DNA from 3 places in the Oerskovia gallyi genome. Region 1 is predicted to be linked to each of the others. Evidence: riboswitches for the same ligand, from Rfam matches in the RefSeq annotation. Region 1 holds a riboswitch; each other region holds the start of a gene.

Region 1 (9,853 bases):
TCGTCGCGGGCTGGGAGCGCCCCACGCAGGGGCAGGTCGAGCGCGTCGGGGTCGCCACGACGGGGTGGGTCTTCCAGAACCCGCACGGTGTCGCGCGTCGCGCCGCCCTCGACCACGTGGTGCTGCCGCTGCTGGCGCGCGGACTGCGCCGCCCCGACGCCGAGGACCGGGCTGCCGAGATCCTGGCGCGCTTCAACCTGACGTCGGTCGCCGACCGACCCTTCCGGGCGCTGTCGGGCGGAGAGGCCCAGCGGCTCATGCTCTCGCGTGCCGTGGCCCTGGCCCCGGATCTGCTCCTGGTCGACGAGCCCACCGCGCAGCTCGACCTGCGCACGGCCGCGACAGTCAACGAGGTCCTGGCCGGCATCGCCCAGGACGACTCGATCGTCGTGGTCGCCACGCACGACCCGCACACGCGCGACGCCTGCACGCGCGTGATCGACCTCGCCGACTTCCAGTCCGCGGAGGTCGCGGCGTGACCGCCACCGAGCAGGGCCCCGTGCCCGACGGCGCGGCGGGACCCGGCCTGGCCACGTCCCCGGGCGCCTCGCACCGTCCCGGTGGCGCACAGCCCCTCGGTCAGGTCACGGGTTCAGCAACCCCCACCGTGCCCGACGGCGGAGCGCACCTCCGCGCGGAGGCGAGTGGCGGCGTCGGGCCGGGGGAGAAGCCCGCGCGACCAGTGCGGGCGCGTGCCATGCGGGCCGCGTCCGTGGTGTCCGAGGCGTGGCGGAACGTCGGGTCCGGCACGACGCGCGCGACCTTGTTCGCGGCGGTGCTCGTCGTGGTCGTGGGGGCGCTCGCCGCGGTCGACGTGCGTGCGGTCGCGGGCGTGATCGAGGGCGCCCGTGAGTACCGGGACGCGGGCGCGAGCGTGCAGATCCTCGAGGCCACCGGGCAGGTCGACGGGGCACGCTGCGAGGCCCTCGCAGGGGTCGACGGCGTGAACGCCGCCGGAGCCCTGCGGACGGGGGATCCCGTGCGGGCGCTCAACCTGCCGTCGAGCGAGCTGACCGGCTTCGAGGCGACCCCCGGGCTGCTCGGCGCGCTCGACCGCGGCCGGGTCGCCGGGGCGGGACTGTGGCTGTCCGCGGACCTGGCCGAGGCGCTCGGCGCGTCCGCCGGTGACTCGATCGCGACGAGCACCGGTCCCGCGCGGGTCGGCGCCGTCTACCCGTACCCCGACGACGGGCGCGACCGCGCGCTCGGTTACGCAGCAGTCGCGCCGGTGCCTGCGGCGGGACTGTTCGACTCGTGCTGGGTCGAGATCTGGCCCGTGGAGCCCGAGACGGCGACGCTCCTGCGCACGACCATCGTCGCCGACTCAGCCTCCGAGGTTCAGCCCACCCAGAAGCAGCTCAACGGCCGGCTCGGCGCGACGTACGACGCGAGCGCCGAGTTCAGGGATCGTCTGACGAAGCCCGCGCCGATCGCCGCCGCCTTCCTGGGGTTGGCCCTGGGCTTCGCCGCGATTCGTCTGCGCCGCCTCGAGCTCGCCGCAGCCCTGCACGCCCGGGTCCCGCGCTCGGCGCTGACCTGGCAGGTGCTCCTGGAGACCGCGGCGTGGACCGGTGCCGCCGTGATCGTGACCGTTCCGGTGCTGTGGTGGCTCGCCGCCGATGCCGGCCTTCCCGCCGACCACCTCAGCACCTGGGTCATCGGCATGCGGACCGTCCTCGCGGGAGCGGGCGCGGTGCTCGTCGGAGCGGTCGTCGGGGCGCTCGCGACCCGGGAGAAGCACCTGTTCAAGTACTTCAAGGAGAGGTGACGGACCTCGACGCTGGGTGAGCCGGGCTGATCGCGGGACGCCCGCGCCGCCGTCGTGCAACCTGCGCTACGGTGACGACCGCACCACCCAGCACCACCGCACCACCAGCACGACCCACAACTCCACACACCCACGGGAGCTCGCAGCAGCGAGCTGAGAGGGCGGCTCAGCGCCGCCGACCGTTCGAACCTGTTCGGATCATGCCGACGTAGGGAGAGAGCAATGAGCTCTGAGACCGCTGTGCCCGCGCACACCATCACGACCGGACCCATCGCCGGGTCTGCCAAGGTGCACCACCCGGTCCCGGGCGCGGAGCACCTGCGCGTCCCCGAGCGCCGCGTGCTCCTGAGCAACGGCGAGCACCTGGACCTGTACGACACCTCGGGCCCGTACACCGAGGTCGACGACCCGGCGGCGTTCGACCTCGCGGGCGGGCTGCCCGCGCTGCGGGCGTCGTGGCTGCGGCCCGACGCCGTCGCCACCGAGCACGGCACGGGCGGCGCCCGCACGCAGCTCGCTTGGGCGCGGGCCGGGGTCATCACCGACGAGATGCGCTTCGTCGCGGCGCGCGAGGGCGTCGACGTCGAGCTCGTGCGGGACGAGGTGGCCCGCGGCCGGGCCGTGATCCCGGCCAACCGCCGGCACCCCGAGATCGAGCCCATGATCATCGGCAAGGCGTTCGGCGTGAAGATCAACGCGAACATCGGCAACTCGGCCGTGACGTCCTCGATCGAGGAGGAGGTCGAGAAGATGGTGTGGGCCGCGCGCTGGGGCGCCGACACCCTCATGGACCTCTCGACGGGCAAGGACATCCACGAGACCCGCGAGTGGGTGCTGCGCAACTCCCCGATCCCCGTGGGGACCGTGCCGCTCTACCAGGCGCTCGAGAAGGTCAAGGGCGACCCCGCGAGGCTCACGTGGGAGATCTACCGCGACACCGTGATCGAGCAGGCCGAGCAGGGCGTCGACTACATGACCGTGCACGCGGGCGTCCTGCTGCGCTACGTCCCGCTGACCGCGCGCCGCGTCACGGGCATCGTGTCCCGGGGCGGCTCGATCATGGCCGCCTGGTGCCTCGCGCACCACCAGGAGTCGTTCCTGTACACGCACTTCGCAGAGCTGTGCGAGATCCTGCGCGACTACGACGTGACGTTCTCGCTCGGCGACGGCCTGCGACCGGGGTCGATCGCGGACGCCAACGACGCGGCCCAGTTCGCCGAGCTGCGCACGCTGGGCGAGCTGACCAAGGTCGCGAAGTCCTACGGCGTGCAGGTCATGATCGAGGGTCCGGGGCACGTCCCGATGCACAAGATCGTCGAGAACGTGCGCCTCGAGGAGGAGCTGTGCGAGGAGGCGCCGTTCTACACGCTCGGCCCCCTCGCGACCGACATCGCGCCCGCCTACGACCACATCACGTCCGCGATCGGGGCCGCGATCATCGCCCAGGCCGGGACCGCGATGCTCTGCTACGTCACGCCCAAGGAGCATCTGGGGCTGCCCGACCGCGACGACGTCAAGACGGGCGTCATCACGTACCGGATCGCGGCGCACTCGGCCGACCTCGCCAAGGGGCACCCGCGCGCGCAGCTGCGGGACGACGCGCTGTCCCGTGCCCGGTTCGAGTTCCGCTGGCACGACCAGTTCGCGCTCTCCCTCGACCCCGACACCGCGCGCGCCTTCCACGACGAGACCCTGCCGGCCGAGCCCGCCAAGACCGCGCACTTCTGCTCGATGTGCGGGCCCAAGTTCTGCTCGATGCGGATCTCCGCGGACGTGCGCGAGTACGCCGAGAAGAACGGCCTGACCTCGGTCGAGGCGATCGAGGCGGGCATGGCGGAGAAGTCGAGCGAGTTCACGGACGCGGGCGGCCGGGTCTACCTGCCGGTCGCGGGCGGCTGAGCCGCCGCCCGGCCACCTGCCCGACCGCTGAGTGCGGAGTACTTGTCGTCGAACGAGCCGATCGACGACAAGTACTCCGCACTCAGCGGGGGCCCGGCGTGTTCAGGGGGTGCCGGGCGCCGCGATCCCGTGCTCGTACGCCCACACCACGAGCTGGACGCGATCGCGCAGGCCCGTCTTGGTCATGATCCGGCTCAGGTGCGACTTCACGGTGCTCGCCTCGAGGAACAGTGTCGAGGCGATCTCGGCGTTCGACTGCCCCCGGCACAGCAGCGCCAGGATGTCGTGCTCGCGCGAGGTGAGCAGACCTGAGGCGACGTCGTCCGGGGACGCGGGGGACCGCCGTCGGGCGAACTCGTCGATCACGCGCCGCGTGAGCGTGTGGTCGACGAGCCCCTCGCCCGACGCCACGCGCCGCACCGCGTCGACCAGGACGTCGGGCTCGGCGTCCTTGAGCAGGAACCCGCTCGCCCCGGCCTCCAGGGCGCCGAACACGTAGTCGTCGAGGTCGAACGTGCTCACCACGAGCACCGGGACCGGGTCGACGACGCCGGGACCCGCGAGCGCGCGCGTCGCCGTGATGCCGTCCCCGCCGGGCATGCGGACGTCCATGCACACGACGTCGGGGCGCTCGCGGCGTGCGACGCGCACGGCGTCGGCCCCGTTCGACGCTTCGCCGACGACCTCGAAGCCCTCGCTCTCGAGGATCACGGTGAAGCCTGCGCGGACGACGGCCTGGTCGTCGACCAGCACCACTCGGGTCATGGGGCCTCCTGCCCGACGGCGGAGCCCGGCTCGTCCGCGGACGTCGCCGAGCGCTGGGGGATGGTGGGGGACACGGGGTCGACCGGCCGGGGGACCGTGAGCCGGACCCGCCAGCCGTCGCCGGGCACGGGGCCGGCGTCGAGCGTCCCGCCGACGAGGTGCGCGCGCTCGGTCATGCCGATGAGGCCGTGGCCGGGCGGGGCCGGGGCGGCAGGGGCGCCGGGCGCTGGGCTGCCCGGCCCAGGCGGCCCGGCCCGGCCACCCGAGCCGATCGCCGCGACGGGCAACCGGTTGGTCACCGTGACGACGAGCGCGGCCTGCTGGTGGTCGGTGACGACCTCGATCGCGCGCCCGGGCGCGTGCCGGCGCGCGTTGGTCAGCGCCTCCTGGAGCACGCGGTAGACCGTGAGCTGGACGGCGGGGGACAGGCCGAACGGCTCGCCGAGCCGCACGTCGCGCACCTCGGCGCCGGCGCTGCGCGCGAGGTCGAGCAGCTCGTCCGCGTCGTCGAGCGTGGGCTGCGGTGCGGCCGGTGCCTCCTCGCCCGGCTCGCCGGGGCCGGTCTGCGACGAGCTGCGCAGGATGCCGACGACCAGGCGCAGGTTGTCGAGCGTCTCGCGTCCCTGGGTGCGGATCCAGCGCATCGACTCCTTGGCGCGCTCGGGGTCGCGGTCGACCAGGCGCTCGGCCGCGGCCGCCTGCACGACGATCCCCGACAGGTGGTGCGCGGCGACGTCGTGCAGCTCGCGGGCCATGCGGCCGCGCTCCTCCAGGACGGCCTGGGCCGCGAGCATGTCGCGCTCGCGCTCGGCCTGGGCGACCCGCCCCCGGAGCTGGGCGAACAGCTCGCGGCGCGTGCCGACGTACGCGCCGACGAGCGCCGAGGCCACGTACGTCAGGAGGGCCGAGGCGAGACCTCCCCAGACCTGGACCGCGACCGGCGTGGGGCCCGCCGAGGTGATCGGCACGGGGCCGCCGAGCACGAAGCCCAGGAGGACCTGCACGCCCGCGGCCGTCCCGGCCGCCCACAGGGCCGTGCGGCGCGGCGCGTACGCCCCGACCGAGTAGGCCGCGACGAGTGTCGCCGGGGCCTGGAACGAGACGAGGGCGGGAAGGACGGGCACGAGCGCGACCTGGCCCACGACGACCAGCGCGAGCGCGAGCAGCGGTGCACGACGGCGCAGCGTGAGCGCCATGGCCTGCGCGACGACGATCACGATCGCCGCGACGCGGCCACCCGTGGAGAACCGCAGGGAGTCGGGCGCCCCTTCGACCAGGATGCCGAGGTCCGTCAGCGCGACGCGCTCGATCACCAGCAGGAAGCCGACCGTGAGGACCGCGACGACCGCGCCCAGCAGGGCGTCGCGGCCCGTCTCGGTACGGATGCCCAGGGCGGCGAGCCGGCGGTGCAGGGCGTCGAGCACGAAGGTTCCTCTCGGGTCCGGGCGGGCGGGCGGTGTCGGCGGCGCCGTCGGGCACCACGGTACGTGGCCGGGGCGCCCGACGGACGACGCGTCAGACGAGGTCGCGGCGGCGGAACGTCACCGCGCCCGACCCGAGCGCGACCGCGACCCAGGCGACCAGTCCCAGCACCGCGACCCCGACGCCCATCGGGGCGAGGCCGCCCAGGACCGACGTCGCGCTCTGGCCGGTCGACGCGAGCGACCCCAGGCCCAGCGGCAGCCACGCCGCGGCGCTCGACGTGCCACCCGAGAGCAGCACGACCGCGGCCTGGACCAACGGCTCGACCACCACGAGCCCGACGACGACCAGGATCGCCGCGACCTGCCCGCGGATCAGCGTCCCGATGCCCAGCCCGAGCCACGCGAACAGCACGAGGACCAGCAGTCCGCGCCCCCACACCCCCAGGACGTCGCCCGCGTCGACCATGAGCTGCGCGCCGGGCGTCGACGCGACGGCCGCGAGAAGGCCCAGGGCCGTGAGCACCGCGAGCGCGGCGCCGATCACGAGCGCGACGACCGCGGTCGCCCCCGCCTTGCCCGCGAGGACGCGCAGGCGGGACGGGACGACGAGGGCCGTGGGGACGATGCCGCCCGTGCGGAAGTCGGTCGTGACCGCGAGGACGCCCAGCAGCAGCATGCAGATGACCGAGACCCCTGCGGAGCCCGAGCCCGCGGGGCCGTTGCCCAGCAGGTCCAGCATCGCGCGCTGCACGGGCGCGGCGCCCAGGTCGGTCAGCCCGGTGAGGTCCGGGGCGAGGTCGGCCGTCATCTCGGGCGAGGCCTGGAGGCCCACGGTGGCGCCTCCACCCAGCCCTTCGAGGCTCGACAGGACGCGCGGCAAGGCGATCGTCAGGGCCTGGACGAGGATCATTCCCGCGAGGGCGACGATCCCCAGGACCCAGGGCGTGCGGGTCGTGCGTAGCTTGAGCAGCTCGGCGCGGAACATCAGCGCACTCCTTCGGTCTCGGCGGTCAGGTTCAGGTAGAAGTCCTCCAGGGACTCGCCCCGGACGAGGTCCGTGAGCGGGCCGTCGGCGATGACCTGGCCCTGGCCGATCACGACCAGGTCGTCGGCCACCTGCGTGACCTCGGCCAGGACGTGGCTCGCGAGCAGCACCGCCCCGCCGCCGTCGGCGAACGAGCGCAGGACCTCGCGCATCCACCGCATGCCCGCGGGGTCCAGGCCGTTCGCGGGCTCGTCGAGCACCAGGACCTGCGGGTCGCCCAGGAGCGCCGCGGCCAGCCCGATGCGCTGACGCATCCCGAGCGAGTACGTCCGGACCCGCCGGTCGGCCGCACGGTCCATCCCGACGAGCGCGAGCACCTCGTCGACCCGCCGGCCCCCGGTCCCGCCCGCGGTCGCGAGGACCCGCAGGTGGTCGCGGCCGCTGCGGCCCGGGTGCAGGCCGCCCGCGTCGAGCAGCGCGCCCACGGTCGAGGCCGGCTTCTCCAGGGCCGCGAACGGGCTGCCCTGGATCGTCGCGGTGCCGGCGCTCGCGGACGCGAGCCCCAGCAGGACGTTCAGCGTCGTCGTCTTGCCCGCGCCGTTGGGGCCGAGCAGCCCCACGACCCTCCCGGGCTCGACGGCGAAGCTCACGTCGCGGACGGCGTCGAACGTCCCGTAGGACTTGCGCAGGCCCACGATCTCGATGGCTGGCATCGGGGGATCCCCTCTCCTCCGGTCGTGCGGCAGGGTGCCGCGCGCCGTGCCTCCAGCCTGTCTTCCGGGTGGTCGTGGGCGCTTCTGGCGGAAGGGGGAAGGTGGGTTGCGACTTGCGGTGGAACGGCGGTGGCGGCGGCGGGCGCCACGGGTCCCGGCAGCGGTTCCCCTGAGAGCGCTCACACCGACACGGCCTCGGGGCGGTGGTCCCTGAGTCACCCGGCGTCGAGAGTGGAACGCGACGGGTCGCCGCCGTCGGCGGCGCTACGCTCGCGGGGAATCACACTTCATGGGGGAGGGCACATGCCCAGCACGACGTCAGACCTGCACGCCAGCGGCCCGGCCCGCCCGACGGCGGAGCCAGCCTCCCGGGGGGACGCCCGCCGCGACGGCCCCGGCCCGGGAACCGGCGCAGCGCCTCGCGGCTATGCGAAGGGGCGCGCCAAGCGCGACGAGATCATCGAGGCCGCGACGGGGCTCTTCGGCGAGGTCGGCTACCACTCGGCCTCGCTGCGCGAGATCTCCTCGCGCGTGGGGATCTCGCACCCGGGTCTGCTCCACCACTTCCCCACCAAGGAGATGCTGCTCCAGGCGGTGCTCGAACGTCGTGACGAGGCGGACTTCGCCCTGTTCGCCCAGGACCGCGAGGAAGGGCTCGACTACTTCGAGTCGCTCGTGCGGGTCGTCGAGCGCAACGCGGCCCGGCCGGGCATCGTCGAGCTCTTCTGCATCCTCTCGGCCGAGGCGACGTCGCCCGACCACCCGGCCCACGCGTACTTCCAGCGACGCTACGACGGTGTCCTGGCGCGCATCCGGGACGAGGTCTCCCGTCGCGCCGCGGAGGGACGACTGCGGCCCGGGATCGACGTCACCGCAGTGTCCAGGGCCCTCGTCGCCGTCATGGACGGGCTGCAGGTGCAGTTCCTGATCGAGCGCGGGACGCCGCGTCCGCCCGTCGACATGGTGGCCGGCCTGCGCTCCTACCTCGCGCTGATCCACGTGGACGAGGACCCGGTGCCCGAGGACTGACCTCGCCGGGCACACGGGTGGGTCTCCTCCCCGGGGCGTCAGCCGATCAGGGAGCCCTCGGTGAGTGCCGCGGTGCTCGCCACGCACAGCCCGGTCCGGTCGCCCCGCGCCCAGGACGCCTCGGACGGCGACCACACGACCAGCTCGACGCCGTCCGTGGGCGCGTCCGCCGACAGCACCGCGGGCGAGCACACCCGGGACACCCGGGCGTCAGCCACGTCCTGCCCCGGCCACCCCGCGTCCGCGGCGAAGTCGGTCCGCGCGACGACCTGTGCCTCGTGCGGGTCCGCGCAGGGTACGACCCGCACCGTGGCGACCTCGCCGTCGTCGGGCAGCTCGGCCAGGCAGTTCCCCAGGACGAGCTGGCGCGCGTGCGCGGACCGGGGCTCGCTCACGTCGGTGGGCAGCGGTGCCGTCGCGGCCTTGCCGACGAACAGCGCGACGAGCACCGCGACCGCCGTCAGCGTCACCGCGACCCCCAGGGCGATGCCCGCCCAGGCGAGGCCCACGCCACGGGTCCCGTCCCGCCGGATGCGCGCGAGCGCGGCCGCCCCGACCCCGACACCGACCGGGCCGAGCAGCAGCCCCGTCGCCACGGCGGCGACGGCCAGCGGTTCGGTCCGCGGGGCAGGGGGCTGCCAGCCGGGTGCGTAGTAGACGTCCGGGTCGTACTCGTGCGGGGAGGGCGGGCTGCTCACCAGGACCCCATCATCGCGAAGAGCCACAGCACCACGAGGGCGGTCGCGACGGCGCCCACCGCGATGCCCGTGATCGCGAACCCGCGGCCGGTCGTCCCGTCGCGCGAGATCTGCTGCAGCGCCACGATGCCCAGGATCAGCCCGACGACCCCGGGCACCATGCAGAAGGCCAGGCCCACGAGCGACGTGATCATCGACGCGAGCGCCAGGCCGTTCTGCCGTGGCGGGGGAGCGAACGAGGCGTCCCACGACGGGGTCGGCCAGCCCGGCTGCGGGCCGTAGCCGGTCGGGTGGCCGGGGCCGTACGCGCCGGGGTAGCCCGGCGGGTACGAGAGGGCGGACGGATCGGTCCCGTACGCCCCCGGCGGGCTCCCGTAGACAGGGGTCCCGGGGGCCCCGTACGGACCGTAGGCCGGGTTGCCCGCGGGCGGAGGCGTCGTCGGGAACCCCGGGGCCGGGGGCGCGTACGGGTCCGCCGGGGCGGGGGCGTCGTCCGACCCGGTCGGGAGGCGGTACGGCACGAGCGGGGGTTGGCGTGACGCTCCGCCGGGCGAGTACGGGGGGACCGGTGG
Region 2 (9,853 bases), on a different contig from region 1:
CGCACGCCCCGGCCGTCGACGGGGTCTCCGAGGCAGCTGCGGGGGCGGGAGCGCCGGTCGCTGGGCCGTCTCCACCGGCGTCCGTGGGTGACGCGCACCCCGTCAGAAGGGTCGCACCGAGCACACCGGGCAGGACAACAGTGAGGACATGCCTCCGCAACGAGTTCACCGGTCAAATCCAACCATATGGTCGGTAGGTGTCCGGCCGAGACGCGGCCGACGCGGCTCACGCGTCAGCGGCGCCACGAACCGGGCGGGCGGTCAGCCCTCCGCACCGCCCGGCACCTTGTCCTTCACGTCCTCGTAGTCCTCGCTGCCCGGCAGGGCGCTCGGGCCGTAGACCAGGTGCACGACCCCCGTGGGGAAGACCTCGGAGCGCAGCAGGTGCAGGGGGTAGATCGGCTCCCCCTCGTCGAAGAGACGCTCGCCCTTGCGCGCGGCGACGGGGTGGACCAGCAGGCTCAGCTCGTCGACGAGCCCGGCGGCGAGGAGCTGGCGGACCACCGAGAGCGACCCCGCGACGAGGACCTTCGCGATGCCGGGGGTCTCCTTGAGCGTCGTCACGGACTCGACCAGGTCCCCGTCGATCCGCTCGACGTTGCGCCAGCCGAGGTCCGCATCGCCCCGGGTCGCGACGATCTTGCGCACGTCCCCGAGCCGCTTCGCGAACACGGCGTCCTCCTCGCCGGCCTCCTCGCGTCCTGGCCACGCGCCCGCGAAGCTGTCGTAGGTGACGCGCCCCAGGAGCAGGGTGTCGACACCCGTGTAGTCCTCGTCGACTGCCGCTCCCATGTGCTCGTCGAAGTAGGGGAAGTGCCAGGCCGGGTCGATCTCGGCCACGCCGTCGAGCGAGATGAACAGGGTCGAGACGAGCTTGGCCATGATGGGTCCCTTCGGGAGTCTGCCGGTACGACGGTTGGACCAGGACCGGGCCGCGAACTCATCGGTCCCTGGTCCCACCGTGGCACGCGCGAGGGCTCGCGGCGCGCGCAGGTGCGCGGGCGCCGTCGGGCCCTCCGGCGGGCGGCTCAGGGCCGCCGTCCCCGCGCGCTCAGCGTCTCAGCCCCAGCGCGACCACGGCCCCGACCGTGACGTGGAGCGCGAGGAGGAGCAGCGTCGCGGACGTGCTCGTCGCGCCCAGGGGGCCGAGCAGGGACACCAGGAGCACGACGGCGCAGGTCACCGTCCAGGCCCGCTCGCCCGGCGTGCGCCCCGCCCTCGGCGCCCGACCGGTCCTGCGCAGCAGCGACCGGACACCCCACCCGGCGAAGCCGACGACCAGAGAGGTCACGACCACCGCGGCCGGCCCGACCTCCATGCCGCCGCCAGCGTCTCCCACGACGGCCTCGACGCCCGCCGCCGTCCCCACCGCCCAGACGAGCACCGCGGCGACCGCCGCGAGCAGCGGCACGCACCACGCGGGCAGCCGCCGCGTCGGCCTGCCCACGGTGCTCGTGCCCGCGCTGGTCGTCCCCGTGCTCCTCGTGCCTGTGCGCGTCGTCCGCGTGCCGTTCGCGTCCATGACTCCTCCTTCTGCCGCCAGAGCTCCCTGCGGAGCCTGCGCCGACCGGGTGGCCGGCGTTCCCCACCGTGCCCCGCGCACCGGTCCCGCCGGACCCTCCCGACGGCTGTCAGCGGCCCGACCGACGGCCCCCTCCCCCCTCCGAAAGTCGGTGGTGGCCCGGCGACGGGCGTCCCTACGCTGGCCGCATGAACAGCTCTCCGACCGAGGAATGCTCGCCTCCGCCCGCCCCCTCACGGGCCGTGCTGGCATGGGTCGTGCTCGCCGTGGGCGCGCTCACCGCACTGATGCTGTGGGGGGTCCTGCCGCAGGAGTCCGGCTCGCGCGTGGTGCTCGACCTCGGGGTCGCCCTGGTCGCCGTGGCCCTCGCCCCGCTCCTGTGGTGGTCGCCGCGGGGAGCGCGAACGCCGCGCGTCACGGCGGTGCTCGCCGGGCCGGTCGGACCCGCCCTCGTGCTGGCCGCGCTCGCCGCCCTGTCTCCCGCAGCGACCCCGGCGTCGACCGTGGCGACGCTCGAGGTCGCCCGTCGCCGACCGCTGCGGGTCGCGGTGCTCGTCGCCGCAGCAGGGTTCGCGGGGCACGCGGTCCAGGCCCTGTGGCGCCCGGTGGGCCTCCCGCTCGGCTGGTGGTTGCTGTGCGACGCGGCCGTGCACGCCGCGCTCGTCGGCTGGGGTGCTTTCGCCCAGGCCCGCGCCCAGGTCGTCGCCGACCTCCGGGAGCGGGCACGGCGGGCCGAGCGCGAGCAGGAGCTCCGTGTGAGGGAGGCCCGGGCCGCCGAGCGTGCGCGCATCGCCCGCGAGATGCACGACACCCTCGCCCACCGGCTCTCCCTGCTCGCGACCGTCGCGGGCGCGCTCGAGTTCCGGCCGGACACGCCGCCCGCAGAGGTCGCTCGCGCCGCAGGCCTGGTCCGTGCGGGCGTGAGCGCGGCGCTCGAGGAGCTCCGGGAGGTCGTGGGCGTGCTGCGCGCCGAGCCCGACGCCCTGCGCCCTGCCTCCGGCCTGGCCGACGTCCCGCGGCTCGTGGAGGAGTCCCGCGTCGCGGGCGTCGACGTCGACTGGGAGCAGCACGGCGACCCCGCCGGGGTGCCGGCCACCGTGCAGGCCGCGGCCTTCCGCGCCGTGCAGGAAGGACTGACCAACGCCCGCCGCCACGCGCCCGGCAGCGCGGTCCGCGTCGCGGTCGTGGTGGTCCCGGGCGAGGTCCGGGTCGACGTGTCCGACGACGGTCCCTCCCCCGGGAACGTCCCCTCGCGCCAGGGAACGGGGACAGGGCTCGTGGGCCTCCGTGAACGGGCAGGGTTGCTGCGCGGCGAGGTCCTCGCCGGTCCGGCCACCGGCGGTGCCGGGTTCCGGCTCACGGTGTCGCTACCGTGGGACGCATGACCGACCCCGTGAGGATCGCCATCGTCGACGACGACGCCCTGGTGCGGTCCGGCCTGCGCATGATGCTGCACGGCACCCACGGCATCGAGGTCGTCGGCGAGGCCGCCGACGGTGCGGAGGTCCCCGGCCTCCTCGACGCCCACCCGCTCGACGTGGTCCTCATGGACCTGCGGATGCCACGGGTCGACGGGATCACCGCGACGGCCCGGGTGCGCGCACGGACCGACCCGCCCGCCGTCGTCGTGCTCACGACGTTCGACACCGAGGACGAGGTGCTCGGCGCGCTCCGCGCGGGGGCCGTCGGCTATCTCCTGAAGGACATGCCCCCGGCCCGGATCGCCGCAGCCGTCCTGGCAGCCGCTGCCGGGGAACCGGTGCTCTCGCCCGACGTCGCGCGACGCCTCATGGCGTCGGCCGCCTCGGTCGGCGAGGCGCGTGCGCGTGCTGCGGCGTCGCTCGACCGTCTGACAGGACGCGAGCGCGAGGTCGCGCTCGCCGTGGGGCGCGGCGCGAGCAACGCGGACATCGGGCGCGAGCTCTACCTCAGCCTCCCGACCGTCAAGGCCCACGTGTCGAGCGTCCTGGACAAGCTGGGCCTGGAGAACAGGACGCAGCTCGCGGTGCTGGTCAGGGACGCGGGACCCGTGTGAAGCCGCTCAGTCGCCCGGCCACTCCCCCGTCCACTTCTGGAAGACCCGCGCCCCGCCGCGGTCGATGAGCGCCTTGACCCCGGAGAACACCGCTCCCTGGATGAGGGACGCGACGAGGATCTCGCGCAGCGGGTACTCGGACTGCAGCGGCGTGGGGGCGTCCTTGCGGTGGCCCGGGGAGACGCGCTTGTAGACCTGCTTGAACACCTGGCCGGCGATCAGCCCGCCGATGATCGAGCTCGCCAGCCCGAACGGCCGGTACAGGATCTTCGCGGCCTTGCCGCCGTGCTCCTCGGTGCGGTCGGACACGTGGTCGCTCGTGGTCTTCGTCATCGTTCGACGCTAACGCGGGAGCCGGTCGGTCGCAGGGCGGGTGCCACCTCTACCCCGGGACCACCGCGCAGCCCGCACGGTCGAGCACGACCCGGACCCGCTCCCCCGGTGCAGGCGCGAACGGGTGGTGCGCGGCGCCGTCGGGCGTGGTCGTCGTGGCACCGCCGGGCGGAGAGCCGAGCGCGACGACGCGCTGGGCCCCCGCGCCGAGGTCCACGTCGACCGTGACCTCGGTGCGCCCGCGGCGGAAGCTGCTGCGCACGACCGTGCCGGCCCACCCCGCCGAGCTGTCAGAACCACCCCTCGCCCGTTCTGGCACACCGGCGGGACGAGGAGTCGCGAGCACGAGCCCCGTCGGCCCGATCGCCAGCAGCGCGCCGTCGCCCGCGGGCCCACCCTCCGTCGCTCGCACGAAGGCCTGGTACCCCAGGAACTCCGCGACCCGCCGCGACGCGGGCGCGCGCCACAGGTCCTCGGGTGCGGCGACCTGGAGCAGCCGTCCGGCGTCCATGACGGCGACGCGGTCGGCCACGGTGAAGGCCTCGTCGTGGTCGTGCGTGACGAACAGCGCGGTGGTCCCGGTCGCGACGAGCGCGGCGCGTAGGTCGCCCGCGAGCCGGTCGCGCAGCCCGCGGTCGAGCGCGGACAGCGGCTCGTCGAGCAGCAGGAGCTGCGGCTCCGGGGCGAGCGCGCGGGCGAGCGCGACGCGCTGGCGCTCGCCGCCGCTGAGCGTCGCGACGGGTCGCTGCGCGTACCCCGCGAGGCCCACGAGGTCGAGCAGCTCGGCCACCCGTCCCGCCGCGGCGGGGCGCTTCACGCCTGCCATCCGCAGGCCGAACGCCACGTTCCCCGCGACGTCGCGGTGCGGGAACAGCTGCCCCTCCTGGAACATGAGCCCGAACCCGCGCCGGTGCACGGGCACGCCCGCGAGGTCGCGCCCGTCCCAGGACACGGACCCGGCGGCCACGGGTTCGAGCCCCGCGACCGCGCGCAGCAGGCTCGACTTGCCGCACCCGCTCGGGCCGAGCAGCGCGAGCACGTCGCCCGGGGCGAGGTCGAGGCTCACGCCGCGCACCGCCGTCGTCCCTGGTCCTCTGCCGGACGCAGGGTCCGCGTAGCGCACGACGACGTCACGCACCGCGAGCCCCCGGCCCGCCGAGACCTCGTGAGGGTCATGCGACGCCGTGGGACCACCGGTCGTTCGCTCCACCACCTGGGCTCCGTCCATCAGAACTCTCCTGCCGAGCGGTCGCCGCGCAGGCGCTCCGCCACCATCATGACCGTCGCGGTGAGCACCGCGAGGACGACGCTCGCGGCGAGCGCCATCCCGTAGTTCTCCGCGCCGGGCCGCCCGATGAGCCGGAAGATCACGACGGGGAGGGTCGCGGTGTCGGGGCGGGCCAGGAACGACGTCGCCCCGAACTCCCCGAGCGAGACCGCGAACGCGAACCCGATCGCGAGGCCCAGCGACCGGGCGGCGATGGGACCGTCGACCGCGGCGAACACGCGGGCGGGCGACGCCCCGAGGGTCGCGGCGGCCTCGCGCAGGCGCGGGTCGATCGCGCGCAGCACGGGCAGAACGGTCCGCACGACGAGCGGGATCGCGACGACCGCCTGGGCGATCGGGACGAGCATCCCCGAGGTCCGCAGGTCCACGTCGAGGCCGAGCGGCTTGTCGAGCGTGATGAGGAAGCCGAACCCGACCGTGACGGCGGACACGCCGAGCGGGAGCATGAAGACCGAGTCGAGCGCGCCGATCGCGCGCCGCGCCGTGCGGGACCGGGGCCGCCGCGAGACGACGAGAGCCACGAGCCCCCCGATCACGACCGCGATGAGCGTCGCGAGCGCCGCGGTGCGCAGCGAGTTCGCGGTCGCCTCCCACACGGTCACGGTCAGGGCGTTGCGACCGCCGGTCGTGCCGAGGTTCGCGTAGTTCGCGAGGCTCCACCCGGCGGGGGTCTGGAACGACCGGACGAGGAGGTTGACGAGCGGCAGCGCGATCAGGCCCAGCACGACGACGGCGGTCACCGCGAGCGGGGCGGCGTCGGCCCGCAGGCGCAGCGGCCGGGCAGCGGACGTCGCGGCGGACAGGTTGAGGGCGCGCTCGCGCCGGGAGCGGGTCCGGTTCGCGACGCTCAGCGCGACCACGACGACCACGAGCTGCACCACCGACAGCACGGCCGCGGTGCGCAGGTCGAGGAACTGGGTGGTCTGGATCCAGATCTCGGTCTCGATGGTCCCGTACTGGACGCCGCCCAGGACGAGCACGACGCCGAACGCCGTCGCGCAGAACAGAAACACGATCGACGCCGCGGACGCGATGGCCGGCGCCAGGGACGGCAGCGTCACGGACCGGAACGCACGCCAGGGCGAGGCGCCGAGGGCGCGGGCCGCCTCCTCAGCGCGCGGGTCGAGGTGCTCCCACAGCCCGCCGACCGTGCGGACCACGACCGAGTAGTTGAAGAACACGAGCGCCAGGACGATCGCCCCGAACGTGCCGTCGAGCCGCAGGAACCCGAGCAGCCCGCCCTCGACGAGCAGCGAGCGGAACGCGACGCCGACCACGACGGTCGGCAGCACGAACGGCACGGTCACGAAGGCCCGCAGGAACGTGCGCCCCCGGAACCTGCACCGGTACAGCACGTAGGCGCCGGGCACGCCGAGCAGCAGCGAGATCACGGTCCCGAGGACGCCCTGCCACAGCGTGAGCCCGACGATGCGCCAGGTCCGCGGCTCGGAGAACACCTCGGCAAAGCCGGAGAGGTCCAGCGAGGCACCCGAGGCGTCCTGGGTCACGAACCCGCGCGCGACCAGCGTCACGACGGGCCACGCGAAGAACACCCCGAGGAACAGCAGCGGCAGCCCGGCGGCGAGCCCCCACAGGAGGACCCGCCCGCCGCGCTGCACGGCCGCGGGCACGCCGCGGCTCACGGGCATCGTGCTCAGCCGATCACCGTCGACGTCCACGCCTTGATCCACTCGTCGCGGTGCGCAGTGATGTCGGCGGGAGCGACCTCGAACGGCGCCGGGGACAGCGGCGCGAACTCGGCCCAGCCCTCGGGCAGAGCGACGTCCGCGTTCGCGGGGTACATGTACATGTTGTCCGCGATGTCGGCCTGGAACGCGTCGCTCACGAGGAAGTCGACGAGCTTCTTGGCACCCTCGGGGTTCTCGGCGCCGGCGAGCACGCCCGCGTACTCGACCTGGCGGAAGCAGGTGTCGAGCAGCGCGCCCGTGCTGGTCGAGGCCCCGTCCTCAGAGACGGTGAACGCGGGCGACGTGGAGTAGGACAGCGCGAGGGGGCGTGGGCCCTTGCCCTCGGAGCCCGAGAAGTCGACCGAGTAGGCGTCGGACCAGCCGTCGACGACCTTGACGCCGTTGTCCTTGAGCTCGGCCCAGTAACCTTCCCAGCCGTCCTCTCCGTAGGCGCCGACCGTCGCGAGCAGGAACGACAGCCCGGGCGACGACGTCGCGGGGTTGGTGACGACGAGCAGGTCCTTGTACTCGGGCTTGGTGAGGTCGTCGAGGGTCACGGGCTCCGCGAGGCCCTTGTCGGCGAACCAGGTGTGGTCGACGTTGACGCACACGTCGCCCAGGTCCACGGGTGTGAGCGCGCCGTCGCCGACCGCGTACTGCGCGGCCGAGTCGGCCAGGCCCGCGGGCGTGTAGGGCTCGAGCACGCCCTCGTCGATCGCGCGCGTCGCGAACGAGTTGTCGATGCCGAACACGACGTCGCCCAGCGGCGAGCCCTTGGTGAGCACGAGCTGGTTGACGAGCGCTCCGCCGTCGCCGGGGGCGACCTGCTTGACGGTCAGCCCGGACTCCTTCTCGAACGCGGCGAGGACGTCCTCGCTGACGTTGAACGAGTCGTGCGTGACGAGGGTGACGGTGCTGCTCGCGGCGCTCGACCCGCTCTCGCCCGATCCCGCGCCCGTGCTGCCAGCGCAGGCCGCGAGGGCCAGCGCGCCGATCCCGCCGACGAGCCCCAGGCCTAGCCTGCGGGGGGTGCCGCGGCGGGTACTGATGGTGTTCACGTGTCCTCCTTGGACGTCACAGGAGGGGGACCTCGCGCACGGGAGGTCCCGTGAGCGAGGCTAGAGAAGCCCGACTTCCTCCACCGGTGCTAACCGGATCAGGTTCGAGGGTCTGCGGTGGTCCGCACTCTCAGCGCCCGTTGCCCGGTGTCTCCCGGACGGTCGGCGCTCCCCTGTCGTTCACCTGCGACTTTACACCGCGGCCCGACGGCGCGGGCAGGGCTCTCGCGGGTGACGTCCCCCGGGGAGCGCGGCGCCCCGGGGGCCGCCTACGGTGGGAGTGAGCTTCGCCGTCGGGCCTGCGGGTACGACGGCGGCACCGCCCCGCCCGCCTCACCCTCACCGGAGGAACACACATGGCCGAGAACGAGCAGACCCTCGCCGAGAAGGTCACGACCGTCGCACTGACGCTGGCCGCAGGCTGGATCGCCCAGAAGGCCGTGAGCTATGCGTGGGCCAAGGCGACGGGGCACGACGCGCCCAAGGACCTGGACGACCCGGAGGTCGGCATCATCAGCGCCGTGACGTTCGCCGCCGCGGCGGCTGCCGCGAGCGTGTTCGCGCGCCGGTTCGCGGGACGCGAGGCCAAGCGGGTCGTGAAGCGCTTCGTCGCGCGCGCGTCCTGAGGTCGAGGTCGGGCGGCCCCGGCGGGTCCGCGCCCGCCGTGCGAGGGGTGTTCCGTAGGGTGTCCCGATGCCCTCCCCTCCTGCTGCCCGACGCCGTCGCTCGTCCCTCGTAGGAGGCCTCCTCGTCGTGGGGCTCGCACTGACCGGGTGCTCGTCGCCCGGCCCCGGCTCCGTGGTGTCGCCCACGCCGAGCGTGGCCCCGACCGCGGTCGCGCTGCCGGGCGGGACCGTCGGCAAGGCGGCAGGGTGGGTCCTCGAGGTGCTCAACGCGGACGCGTCCCCCGACGCCGCGACGCTCGAGCGGCGGTTCGCGCGGTCGTTCCTGGACCAGGTGCCCGCCGCACAGCTCGTGCCCGTGCTGGAGCAGCTCCGCGCGGACCAGGAGTGGGTGCCGGTCTCGGTCGACGCGGTCGGCCCGGGCGAGCAGCAGGCCGCGCTGACGATCGTCGGCGCGAGCGGTCAGTTCTTCACGATGCAGATCGGGGTCGACGCGGACAGCCGCATCGAGACCCTCTTCTTCGGCCCGGGCGACGACCCGCACCGTGAGCCCGCCGAGAGCTGGGACGAGCTGGGCGAACGTCTCGACGCCGTGGACGCACGGAGCTCGCTGCTCGTGGCCCAGGTCCTGGACGACGGGACGTGCCGGCCGGTCGAGGAGGCCCCCGGCGGCTCGGACGCGGACGAGGTGCTGCCGCTCGGCTCGATCTTCAAGCTCTACGTGCTGGGCGCCGTGTCGCAGGCCGTCGAGGCCGGGACGCTGACCTGGGACGACGCGCTCACCGTGACCGACGACGTGCGGTCGCTGCCCGGTGGCCAGCTCCAGGACGCGCCCGCGGGCACCGTGGTCACGGTGCGTGAGGCGGCCGGGCTCATGATCTCGATCAGCGACAACACCGCGACCGACCTGCTGGTCCAGGCCGTGGGACGCGACGCGGTCGAACGCGCGCAGGGCGCGCTGGGGCACGTGGACCCGTCGCTCAACACCCCGTTCCTCACGACCCGCGACGCGTTCGCGATCGCCTGGGGAGCGCCGTCGCAGGCCACCGGGTGGGCGGCGGCCGGCACCGCGGAGCGGCGCGCGATGCTCGACGCGCTGCCCGGTGGGCCCCTCGACGTCGACCCTGCGGGAGTGACCACGCCCGTCTGGCAGGACGACGTCGACTGGTTCGCGACGTCGTCGGACCTGTGCGCCGCACACGTCTGGTTGCACGAGCGCGGCGAGCAGGACCCCGTCGTGCGCGAGGTGCTCTCGGTCAACCCCGGCATCGAGGTCGACGCCGAGGCGTGGCCCTACGTCGCGTTC
Region 3 (9,853 bases), on a different contig from region 1:
CTGTGGGTCCTGGACGACGTGCCGGTGTCCGAGACGGTCCTCGCGTTCGGCGGGGCGCTGCTGCGAGTCGGCGAGACGTCGCTCTCACGCTGGGGGTGACGGGACGGCGGTGTGGCCTTGTCGCCCCACCGCCACGGGTCTCGCTCGTCGGTCAGGCACCGTCCGCCGCAGCGAGCGCCGGGTCGTGGCGCGCCGCGGCCGTCGCGCGGGGCCGGCTCGCTGCCGCCCGGAGCACAGCGCGCACGCTCGCCCCCAGCACCGACTCGTCCCGCCCCACCGCCCACGCGACCGAGCCGTCTGCGGCACGGTGCTCCAGGTAGGTCACGGCCCCCGCGTCGGCGCCCGAGGTGACCGACTGCTGCGTGAGCCCCAGCACCTCGACCGGCACGCCCAGCCCGGCGAGGACCCGGGTGAGCGCGTCGACCGGCCCGGCCCCGGTGGCGGACCGCTCGACCCGCTCACCGTCCAGGGACAGCACGACGTCGAGGCGCTCGCGGTCGCCGTCCGCCTCGGGCTGCGCCACCGACCAGGCGAGCGGCAGGACCTGGCGTGCTCCGTCGTCGGGCAGGACGTACGCCGCCTCGAAGAGGCGCCACAGCCCCTCGGCCGTGACCTCTCCCCCGCTGCGGTCCGCGTGCGCCTGGACCCGGCGGGCGAAGTCGATCTGGAGCCGCCGCGGCAGCTCCAGGCCGTACGCGGACTCGAGCAGGTACGCGATGCCGCCCTTGCCGGACTGGCTGTTGACGCGCACCACCGCGTCGTACGAGCGCCCGACGTCGGCAGGGTCGACAGGCAGGTACGGCACCGTCCAGGGAGCGTCCGCGGGGTCGACGCCCGCGGCTCGCGCGTCCGCGCGGTGACGCGCGAACCCCTTGCGGATCGCGTCCTGGTGCGTCCCGGAGTAGGCCGTGTGCACGAGGTCGCCCGCGTACGGGTGGCGCTCGTGCACACCGATGCCGTTGCAGTCCACGACCGTGCGGCGGATCTCGTCGATGTCGGAGAAGTCGATCATGGGGTCCACGCCCTGCGCGTGCAGGTTGAGGCCCAGGGTCACCAGGTCAACGTTGCCCGTGCGCTCGCCGTTGCCGAACAGGCAGCCCTCGACTCGCTGCGCGCCCGCGAGGACCGCGAGCTCGGCACACGCCACGCCCGTGCCGCGGTCGTTGTGGGGGTGGACGGACAGGATCACCGCGTCGCGCCGGTCGAGGTGCCGGTGCATGTACTCGATCTGGTCGGCGTACACGTTGGGGGTCGCGACCTCGACCGTCGCCGGGAGGTTGAGGATCACGGGCCGCTCCGTGGTGGCGTCCCACAGGGTCGTCATACGCGCGCAGACCTCGAGCACGTAGTCGGGCTCGGTGAGGTTGAAGACCTCGGGCGAGAACTCGAAGCGGACGCGGGGGTCGTCCCCCGCGTGCTGCAGGACCTCGGTGCCCGCGGCGGCGATCAGGTCCGAGAGCTCGGCACGTCCCTTGCCCAGCACGACGTCGCGCCAGGTCGGCGCGGTCGCGGTGTACAGGTGCACCACGACGGGGTTGCGCAGGCCACGGACCGACTCGAACGTCCGGGCGATCAGGTCCGCCCGGGCGGCCGTGAAGACCACGATCGTGACGTGCTCGGGGGCCAGGTCCGTCTCGGCGAGCAGGCGGACGAAGTCGAAGTCGGTCTGCGAGGCGGACGGGTAGCCGACCTCGATCTCGGTGTATCCCATCGCGACGAGCAGCTCGAAGAACCGCCGCTTGCGGGCGGGGTCCATGGGCTCGGTCAGGGCCTGGTTGCCGTCGCGCAGGTCGACGGGCACCCACAGCGGCGCCGCGGTGAGGCGACGGGTGGGCCACCGGCGGTCCGTGAGCGGGACGTCGACGCGCGAGAACACGTCCTGGTAGCGGTGCGAGGGCATGCGCGAGGCGCGCTGGCGGTTCCACGCGGGCTGGCCTGGCGCCCGCGCACCGTCAGGGGTGCGCAGCGTGGGGAAGGGGCTGATGGTCATGGTCGTCTGGCTCCGGGGGGCGGGCCGCGCGGTGCACGGCAGGCGGGTCCGACCGGCGCACGGCAGACCCCCACGGCGGGGAGCCGGTCGGCTCAGGCCCCGCCGCGGCGACCAAGAAGGAGTGCGCTCCACGACATGAGGGGTACGCTAGCCGCCATCAAGTCCTCAGACAACCTGAGAGGTTGGCCCCCATGCCCACGCTCCGCCGGCTCCCCCTCGCCGACCAGGCGGCCGAGCTCATGCTCGACCGTGTCCGCACCGGCACGTGGCCGCTGGACCACCGGCTCCCCGGCGAGCAGGCGCTCGCAGCCGAGCTCGGCGTCGGGCGCTCGACCGTGCGCGAGGCCATCCGTCAGCTCGCGGGCAAGGGCGTGCTCGAGAGCCGCCAGGGCTCGGGCGTCTACGTCGTCCGGGCCGAGGCGAGCGAGGACTGGGAGGAGGTCCTGCGGCGCGGCGAGGTCGTCGACGTGCTCGAGGTCCGCGGCGCCCTGGAGACCGAGGCCGCCCGGCTCGCCGCGACCCGCCGCACCCCGGCCGACCTCCGCGCCCTCGCCACGGCGCTCGCGGGTCGCGGCGAGGTACCGGCGACCGCGAGCGCCCAGGAGTACGTCGACGCCGACCTGGCCTTCCACCGCGCGGTCGTCGACGCCGCGCACAACGCGGTCCTGACCGACCTGTTCGCCACGTTCGTCCCCCGCCTGCGTCGGGCGATGGTCGACATGATCGAGCTCGACGGCGCGGGCGAGCGCCACCGGCACGACCAGGACGCCCACGAGGCGATCCTCGACGCCGTCCGGGACCGTGACGCCGACCGAGCCGCCGCGTCGAGCCGCCGGCACCTCGACGCCGTCCACGCGAAGGTCGCCCGTGAGCCCCTCGATGCGCGGGGTCGTCGAGTGTGAGAGCCGGGAGGAACCCTGGGGCGCCCAGGACCACCCCCGCCACCTAGGCTGACCCCATGCGCGCGATCCAGGCACTCCAGGCAGGTGGCCCCGACGTCCTCGAGCTCGTCGAGCTCCCGACCCCCGTCCCGGGCCCCGGCGAGCTCCTCGTCGACGTCGCGGCGGCCGGGGTCAACTTCATCGACACGTACCGTCGGGCGGGGGTGTACGCGATGGAGTACCCGCACGTGGTCGGCACCGAAGGCGCGGGCGTCGTCGCGGCCGTCGGCCCGGGGGTCGCCGACTTCGGGCCCGGCGACCACGTCGCGTGGACCAACGCGCACGGGTCGTACGCCGAGCAGGTGGTCGTCCCCGCGGACGTCGCGATCCCGGTACCTGCGTCGGTCGACCTGCGCGTCGCGGCAGCCGTCGGCCTGCAGGGGCTCACGGCCCACTACCTCGTGACGTCGACGTACCCGGTCCAGCCCGGCGACGACGTGCTGCTGCACGCAGGGGCCGGCGGCGTCGGGCTGCTCGCGACCCAGCTCGCGGTGCGCCGCGGTGCGCGCGTCATCACGACCGTCTCGACCGACGCCAAGGCCGAGCTGTCGCGCGCGGCCGGTGCGTCCGACGTCGTGAACTACGCCGAGCTCGACGACCTGACGACCGAGCTGCCCGCGATCGTGCGCGACCTCACGGGCGGGCGCGGCGTCGCCGTCGTCTACGACTCGGTCGGCAAGGACACGTTCGAGGCGTCCCTCGCCTCGCTGCGCCGCCGCGGCATGCTCGTGCTGTTCGGCGGGTCCTCGGGCCAGGTGCCGCCGTTCGACCTGCAGCGTCTCAACAAGGGCGGTTCGCTGTTCACGACGCGCCCCAAGCTCGACGACTACACCGCGACGCGCGCCGAGCTCCTCGACCGGGCGAGCGAGGTCATCGCGCTCGTCGCCTCGGGTGACCTCGACGTCCGCGTGGGGGCGACGTTCCCGCTGGCACGCGCGGCCGACGCGCACCGCGCCCTGGAGGGGCGCGCGACGACCGGCAAGGTGCTGCTCGTCCCCGGCCTCGACGCCGGCACCGGCACGACGCCCGGGCCGGCCACGGACCCCGCCTCGTGAGCTGGGACTGGGTCCCGCCACGACCCGGCGAGGACGAACCCACCCGCCGCTCCGACCGGCGCCTGCGCCTGGCGCTGACGGTCCTCCTGGTCGTCTTCACGGGCGTGCTCGCGGTGTACTACCTGACCGTCGGGCTCGACCAGATGCGCACGCAGTGCCTGGCCGACCGCCCCGCGGGCGTCTCGACCAGCGAGGTCACCACGACGTGGCGCTGGTGGCCGCCGGGGTACGACTGCGGGTACCCGGCGGACGGCGCGCAGAGCGCGTAGCGCTTCCCGCGCCGAGAAGTGGGCAGATGCCCCGGTTCGAGCCCGATCCGGGGCATCTGCTCACTTCTCGGCGGGAGCTCAGTGCGCAGCGCGGGGCGGCGCCGGCCAGGTCGGTCGCGTCAGCCCCTGCTCGAAGAACAGGTACTCGTGCATCGAGGACAGCTCGAACGCGCGCAGCATCCGCTCGCGCTCGGCGGGCGAGGCCCAGCGCGCGGCCTCGTCGGCGAACGAGCACGCGGCGCGCGTCGCCTCGGCGAAGGCCGGGTCGCCGTAGAGTGCGATCCACCGTGCGTAAGGATGCCCGTCGAGGTCCCCCGCCCGGCGCACCAGGACGTCGCCGATGTGCGAGTACAGCCAGTAGCACGGCAGCAGGGCCGCGACCGTCTCCGCGTAGGACCCGTTCGAGGCCGCGTGGAGGTGGTTCGTGTAGGCGGCCGTCACGGGAGACGGGTCGACGCTCTCGACCGCCCCACGGTCCATCCCGGCGTGCTCGCCCAACCAGTCGCGGTGCAGCGCCTGCTCGACCTCGAGCGACTCGACCGCGGCCCCCGCGAAGAACTGCCGCGCCTCGGGCGTGGGCGCGAGCCGGCTCGCCCGCGACAGCACGCGCGAGTACTCGGCGAGGTACGCGGCATCCTGCGCGAGGTAGAACCCGAAGTCCCCCGCTGAGAGGCTCCCGTCCGCGAGCGCCCGCACGAAGCCCATGCGCTCGACGGCCTCGCGCCACCCCGCGATGCGCTCCCAGGCCTCCTCGGAGAACGTCCGCTGCCCGAGCGTGGGCAGGTGCGCCAGGTGGTCGACGGGTCCGCGCCCCGTGCCCACGGCCAGCGCTCCCCCGGCCCGCAGCGCGCCGCTCAGCCAGGCCTTGGCGTCGCGCGTCGCGCTCTCCCAGCCGTCCCGCCGGGGACGCAGCGCGGCGACCGCCGCCGAGAGCGAGCACCCGGTCCCGTGGGTGTGCACGGTGTCGACGCGGGGCGCCGAGAAGGTCGTGACGTCGTCGGGCCCGCGAGCGCCCACCAGGGCGTCGGGCGACTCCTCCCCGGTGAGATGACCACCCTTCAGGAGCACGACGGCGCCGCTCGCCACGTGCAGCCGCCTCGCCTGGGCGAGGGCGTCGGGCCAGGTGGTCGCAACCTGCTCGCCGACGAGGACGGCGAGCTCGGGGAGGTTGGGGGTCACGAGGTCCGCGAGAGCGACCAGCTCGCACACGGCCTGCTCGGCCCCCTCGTCGAGGAGCCGGTGGCCGCTCGTGGCGACCATGACGGGGTCGAGCACCACGAACGGCGGCTGCACGCGCCCGAGCCACGCGGCGATGGCGCGCGCGTTGGGCTCGTCGGCGACCATGCCGATCTTCACGGCGTCGATCACCACGTCGTCCGAGACCGCGTCGAGCTGTTCGGCGAGGAACTCCGCGCCAGGGACGTGGACCGTGCGGACGCCGTGCGTGTTCTGGGCGACCAGGGCCGTCGTGACGGCCATGCCGTACGCGCCGTGGGCCGCGAACGCCTTGAGGTCGGCCTGGATCCCGGCGCCCCCCGTCGGGTCGGTGCCCGCGATCGACAGGACGCGGGGGCGGGAAGGCTCGGGCCCCCGCGACGCGCCGTGCTCGTCCGCGACCACGGCGTCCGCCGCAGGCGTGCGGGCAGGTGCGGGCAGGACAGGTGTAGTGGCAGCAAGCGACATTGCCGACATCCCTTCGCTAGTGCTAGCTAGATCAGGTTCGACGGGTGTGATCTCAGCCCGGCTCGTGGGAGCGGGCACCCCGTGTCTTCGCAGGGAACTCTAGCGGGCGGACGGCCCGCCCGCGGGCAGGAGCTCGCCAGGTGGCACCAGCACGGTCGGCTCGTCCGTCGCCCCGGTCAGGGGGACGTCGGGGTACCGGTCGCGACGACAGTGATCCGCGACGTCGACACGTACTTCTCGAGGCACGACACGACACGCTCCAGGTCGGCGCGGGTGGCGTCGGGGACCAGTCCGAACGACGTCCCGACCGGCGGCATGATCGCCGGGGTCAGGGCGTAGTCGACGGCCGGATCCGCCGCGCACTCCCCGTCGCCCTCCGACGGACCCTCGACCTGGACGACCCACGGCCCCTCGGCGGGTGCGGCCACAGGGCCGGCCGCGCCGAGCGCGGCCCCGAGCGCGAGCGAGCCGCACGACACGGCCAGGACTCCGACGAGCAGTGCCGTACGGCGGGACATGGCGGTCACCTCGGTGGTCGTCGTCGACAGAGGGGGCAGGTGGGTCAGGTCAGGCAGGTGGGGCCACCACCGTAGCGGACCTGCCGAGAAGAGGCCGCGCGGCGAGCACCCCTATGCTCGCCGCATGGTCCGCTGCTCCCACTCCCCCGCGCGTCGGTCGCTCGGCTCGGCCGCGCGATGACCGCCGACCTGGTCCCCCGGCTTCTCGACCCGGACCCCGAGGTCCACGAGGACGCGGTCGACGACGCCGCCGCGCGGGCCATGGACGACGACCAGGGCGCCGTCGAGGCCCTGCGTGACGTCGTGCTGCACTTCGAGCGGTTCCCGATCGGCACGTTCGAGCGGACTCTCAACCGCCTCTACGCCTTCGCGGACCCATCGCTCGAACCGGCGATGATGCGCGCTCTCGAGTCCGGGGTGTCGGCCACCTGGTACCTCACGGCAGCGTGCGCTCGGGCGGGATTCCGGGGAGCCGTCCCCTACGCCCTCACCCTGCTCGGCTCCCCCGCCACCTACGAGCGGAGTGTCGGCTGCGAGGTGCTCGGTGACCTGGACGCGCACGAGGCAGTACCGCACCTCATCGCCCGGCTCGGCGACCCGGAGCACGTCGTGCGGGAGGCCGCGGCCCGCGCACTGGCCGGCATCGGAGGCCCGGACGCCGTCGACGCGTTGCGGCGCGAGCTCGTCGAGCACCGGTTCCCGCTCCTCGGGTACGTCGCGAGCGCCCTGGGGACGATCGAGCCCGACCAGACGGTCTGGCTCCTCGCCCACGCGTCCGTACCGGACGTCGACGCCCGGTACTGGGCGGTCCGTGCCCTCGGGAGCACCGGGAGCGACCTCGCCCACGAGCGGCTGCTCCTGGTGGCCGCAGACCCCACGGAGGAGACGGCGGCCATCGCGAACCGCAGCACGGTCGCGAGCGCGGCCCGCAAGGCCCTCAAGACCTGACAGCGCGTGCGCCGCGTCCGCGCGGGCACACCGAGCGCACACGACGACCCCCTGTGATGCTGAGGGCACGATCAGCACCCGTGGGAGGCAGCATGCGCGTCACGACGGCCGACATCCAGCGGATGACCACGGCGTTGTTCATCTCCGAGGGGCCGACGGCGAGGTCCCGGCAGGCCACCTTCTGGACCCTGCTGATCCTCGCGGCCGTCATCGCGTCGGCGGGTGTCGCGGCCGACAGCACGGCCACCGTGATCGGCGCCATGATCGTCGCTCCCCTCATGACGCCCATCGTCGGGACGGCGCTCGCGATCGTCCTCAACGACCACCGGAACCTGACCTCGTCGGCGCTCCTGGTCGTCGCGGGCGCCGCCGGGGTGGTCGCGACCGGCTACCTCGTCGGCCTGTTCGTCCCGATCGAGATCGTCGCGGCGACCAACAGCCAGGTCGCGGGCCGCGTGACGCCCCAGCTCATCGACCTGCTCGCGGCGCTCGCGACCGGAGCCGTCGGGGCCTTCGCCCTGGTGCGGGCCGACGTGTCGGACGCGCTGCCCGGCGTCGCGATCGCGATCTCGCTCGTCCCGCCGCTCGCGGTCGTCGGCCTCACGCTCGAGTCGGGCGCCCCGGACCAGGCCCTGGGGGCTCTCCTGCTGTTCGCGACCAACGTCGCCGCGATCATCGCGACCGGCACGCTCGTCTTCCTGCTGTTCCAGGTCCGCACGGCCGCGGGCGAGGCCGAGAGGTTCGTGGGGCCGCTGCGCGGCGCGAGCCTCGTCACGGTCGCGGCGGCGCTGCTCGTCGTGGCGGTGCCCCTCAGTGCGATCAGCCAGCACGTCCTGCGGCAGAACGCCGACAAGATCGCCGCCGCCCCCGTCGCCGCCGAGTGGGCCGAGCAGGAGCAGTGGACGGTCACCGGGATCTCCTTCAGCGGGTCCGTCCTGAGGATCGAGGCGATCGGCCCGGCCCCCGAGGCCGACCCCGCCACCCTGCGCACGGCCCTCGACGAGGCCGGGCTCGCGGACGTCGACGTCGACGTCACGCTCGTCATCGGCGGGACCCGGCGGCTGCCCGCGTCCGAGTGACCGAGCATTCGACGCGAGCCTCCGGTTGAGCCGGAGCGCGCGGCGGCGGATGCTGGGGGCGACCGTCCGGTCCAGCCACGAGGAGGTCGGCCATGCACCCGACGCACGACGTCTCGCCCCACGAGAGCGCACGTACCGCCCGCCCCACGCTCACGTCACCACGAGCCCGGCGCATCGCCCTCGCCGCCGCGCTGGTCGTCGGGGCGCTCGCGCTCGCGGCCTGCGCTCCCGGTCCCAACCCCGACGTCGGCACGCCCACCGCGGACGGCAGCCCGGCCGGGTTCTGGCTCGGCCTGTGGCAGGGCGTCATCGTCCCCGTCACGTTCGTGGTCTCGCTGTTCACCGACACGGTGAACATCTACGAGGTCCACAACAACGGCAACTGGTACGACTTCGGCTTCGTGCTCGGGCTGGGGCTGTTCGTGGGCGGGCCGTTCGGCGCCTCGCGGGGTCGCCGCAACCACTGACGATGAGTTCCGGCCCGGTCCCGAGTCTGCCCTCGTGACCGCAGGAGCGCGCCGTGCGCCCCTGCCCGAGCCCGCACGGAGGACACCATGACGACCCCGCCCGACGACTCGACCACACCGAGGTCCGCCCGACCGCCCGTCGTCGACCTGGCTACCTGGGAGGCCGCTCGGGACGAGCTCCTGGACCGCGAGAAGGCCCACACGCACGAGGGAGACGCCATCGCGGCTGCCCGACGGCGACTGCCCATGGCGAGGATCGACGGCACCGTGAAGGTCGTCGGCCCCGACGGGCCGGTCCCGTTCGTGGAGCTGTTCCAGGGGCGCGACGAGCTCGTGATCTACCAGCACATGTGGCACGACGGCGCACCGCACCAGGGCCAGTGCGAGGGCTGCACCTGGACGGCCTGGAACCTGAAGGACGCCGTCTACCTCAACGCGCGCGGCGTCTCGTTCGCCATCGTCACGACCGGGGCGTGGGACGAGGTCGCCCCGTTCGTCGAGTTCATGGGCTACACCCAGCCCTGGTTCTCGGTGCGCGACCTGGACGCGCCCGTGGGCGGCGAGATGGGGTACCTCTCGTGCTTCCTGCGCGACGGCGACGACGTGTTCCTCACCTACCGGACGACAGGTCGCGGCACCGAGCCGACCAACCCGGCGTTCGCCCTGCTCGACATGACGCCCCACGGCCGTAGCGAGGCCTGGGAGGCGCAGCCGGACGGGTGGCCCGAGGGGCGCGACCCGGGCTGGTTCTGGCGCTCGGACGCGGACGGCGTCGCCGGCTGGAGCGAGACCACGCGTCCCGTGCCGCAGTGGACCCGGCCGGGGGCCACCGCCGTGGAGACCCTCGGCCGGCACGGTCACCACCACTGACCGTCGGACGGCGCGAGATCAGCGCGCGGGAAG

Evidence for each region. A riboswitch is a leader RNA that binds a small molecule or an ion and turns the genes downstream of it on or off. The one in region 1 is predicted to bind thiamine pyrophosphate.
Region 2: linked by a shared signal. The riboswitch ahead of H9640_RS08490 (thiamine ABC transporter substrate-binding protein) and the one ahead of thiC (phosphomethylpyrimidine synthase ThiC) in region 1 are both predicted to bind thiamine pyrophosphate.
Region 3: linked by a shared signal. The riboswitch ahead of thiD (bifunctional hydroxymethylpyrimidine kinase/phosphomethylpyrimidine kinase) and the one ahead of thiC (phosphomethylpyrimidine synthase ThiC) in region 1 are both predicted to bind thiamine pyrophosphate.

What each region holds. Positions count from the first base shown of each region.
Region 1 covers NZ_JACSQE010000004.1:9,915-19,767, reverse strand. The annotation lists gene H9640_RS05850 (ABC transporter ATP-binding protein) at 1-479, shown strand, start outside; gene H9640_RS05845 (hypothetical protein) at 476-1,768, shown strand; TPP riboswitch at 1,891-2,000, shown strand; gene thiC (phosphomethylpyrimidine synthase ThiC) at 1,991-3,667, shown strand; gene H9640_RS05835 (response regulator) at 3,770-4,432, opposite strand; gene H9640_RS19590 (sensor histidine kinase) at 4,429-5,856, opposite strand; gene H9640_RS05825 (hypothetical protein) at 5,948-6,841, opposite strand; gene H9640_RS05820 (ABC transporter ATP-binding protein) at 6,841-7,554, opposite strand; gene H9640_RS05815 (TetR/AcrR family transcriptional regulator) at 7,858-8,583, shown strand; gene H9640_RS05810 (DUF4190 domain-containing protein) at 8,622-9,281, opposite strand; gene H9640_RS05805 (DUF4190 domain-containing protein) at 9,278-9,853, opposite strand, start outside.
Region 2 covers NZ_JACSQE010000005.1:270,405-280,257, reverse strand. The annotation lists partial or broken gene H9640_RS08530 (hypothetical protein) at 1-169, opposite strand, end outside; gene H9640_RS08525 (dihydrofolate reductase family protein) at 262-882, opposite strand; gene H9640_RS08520 (DUF6069 family protein) at 1,052-1,522, opposite strand; gene H9640_RS08515 (sensor histidine kinase) at 1,711-2,907, shown strand; gene H9640_RS08510 (response regulator) at 2,904-3,557, shown strand; gene H9640_RS08505 (DUF4235 domain-containing protein) at 3,564-3,890, opposite strand; gene H9640_RS08500 (ABC transporter ATP-binding protein) at 3,940-4,956, opposite strand; gene H9640_RS08495 (ABC transporter permease) at 5,118-6,827, opposite strand; gene H9640_RS08490 (thiamine ABC transporter substrate-binding protein) at 6,833-7,924, opposite strand; TPP riboswitch at 7,983-8,109, opposite strand; gene H9640_RS08485 (DUF4235 domain-containing protein) at 8,281-8,550, shown strand; gene H9640_RS08480 (serine hydrolase) at 8,618-9,853, shown strand, end outside.
Region 3 covers NZ_JACSQE010000007.1:241,374-251,226, reverse strand. The annotation lists gene H9640_RS10880 (hypothetical protein) at 1-99, shown strand, start outside; gene H9640_RS10875 (2-isopropylmalate synthase) at 152-1,990, opposite strand; gene H9640_RS10870 (FadR/GntR family transcriptional regulator) at 2,182-2,892, shown strand; gene H9640_RS10865 (quinone oxidoreductase family protein) at 2,949-3,986, shown strand; gene H9640_RS10860 (hypothetical protein) at 3,983-4,255, shown strand; gene thiD (bifunctional hydroxymethylpyrimidine kinase/phosphomethylpyrimidine kinase) at 4,334-5,938, opposite strand; TPP riboswitch at 5,930-6,030, opposite strand; gene H9640_RS10850 (hypothetical protein) at 6,115-6,456, opposite strand; gene H9640_RS10845 (HEAT repeat domain-containing protein) at 6,634-7,404, shown strand; gene H9640_RS10840 (DUF389 domain-containing protein) at 7,497-8,483, shown strand; gene H9640_RS10835 (hypothetical protein) at 8,576-8,950, shown strand; gene H9640_RS10830 (DUF899 family protein) at 9,038-9,820, shown strand; gene H9640_RS10825 (SDR family NAD(P)-dependent oxidoreductase) at 9,839-9,853, opposite strand, start outside.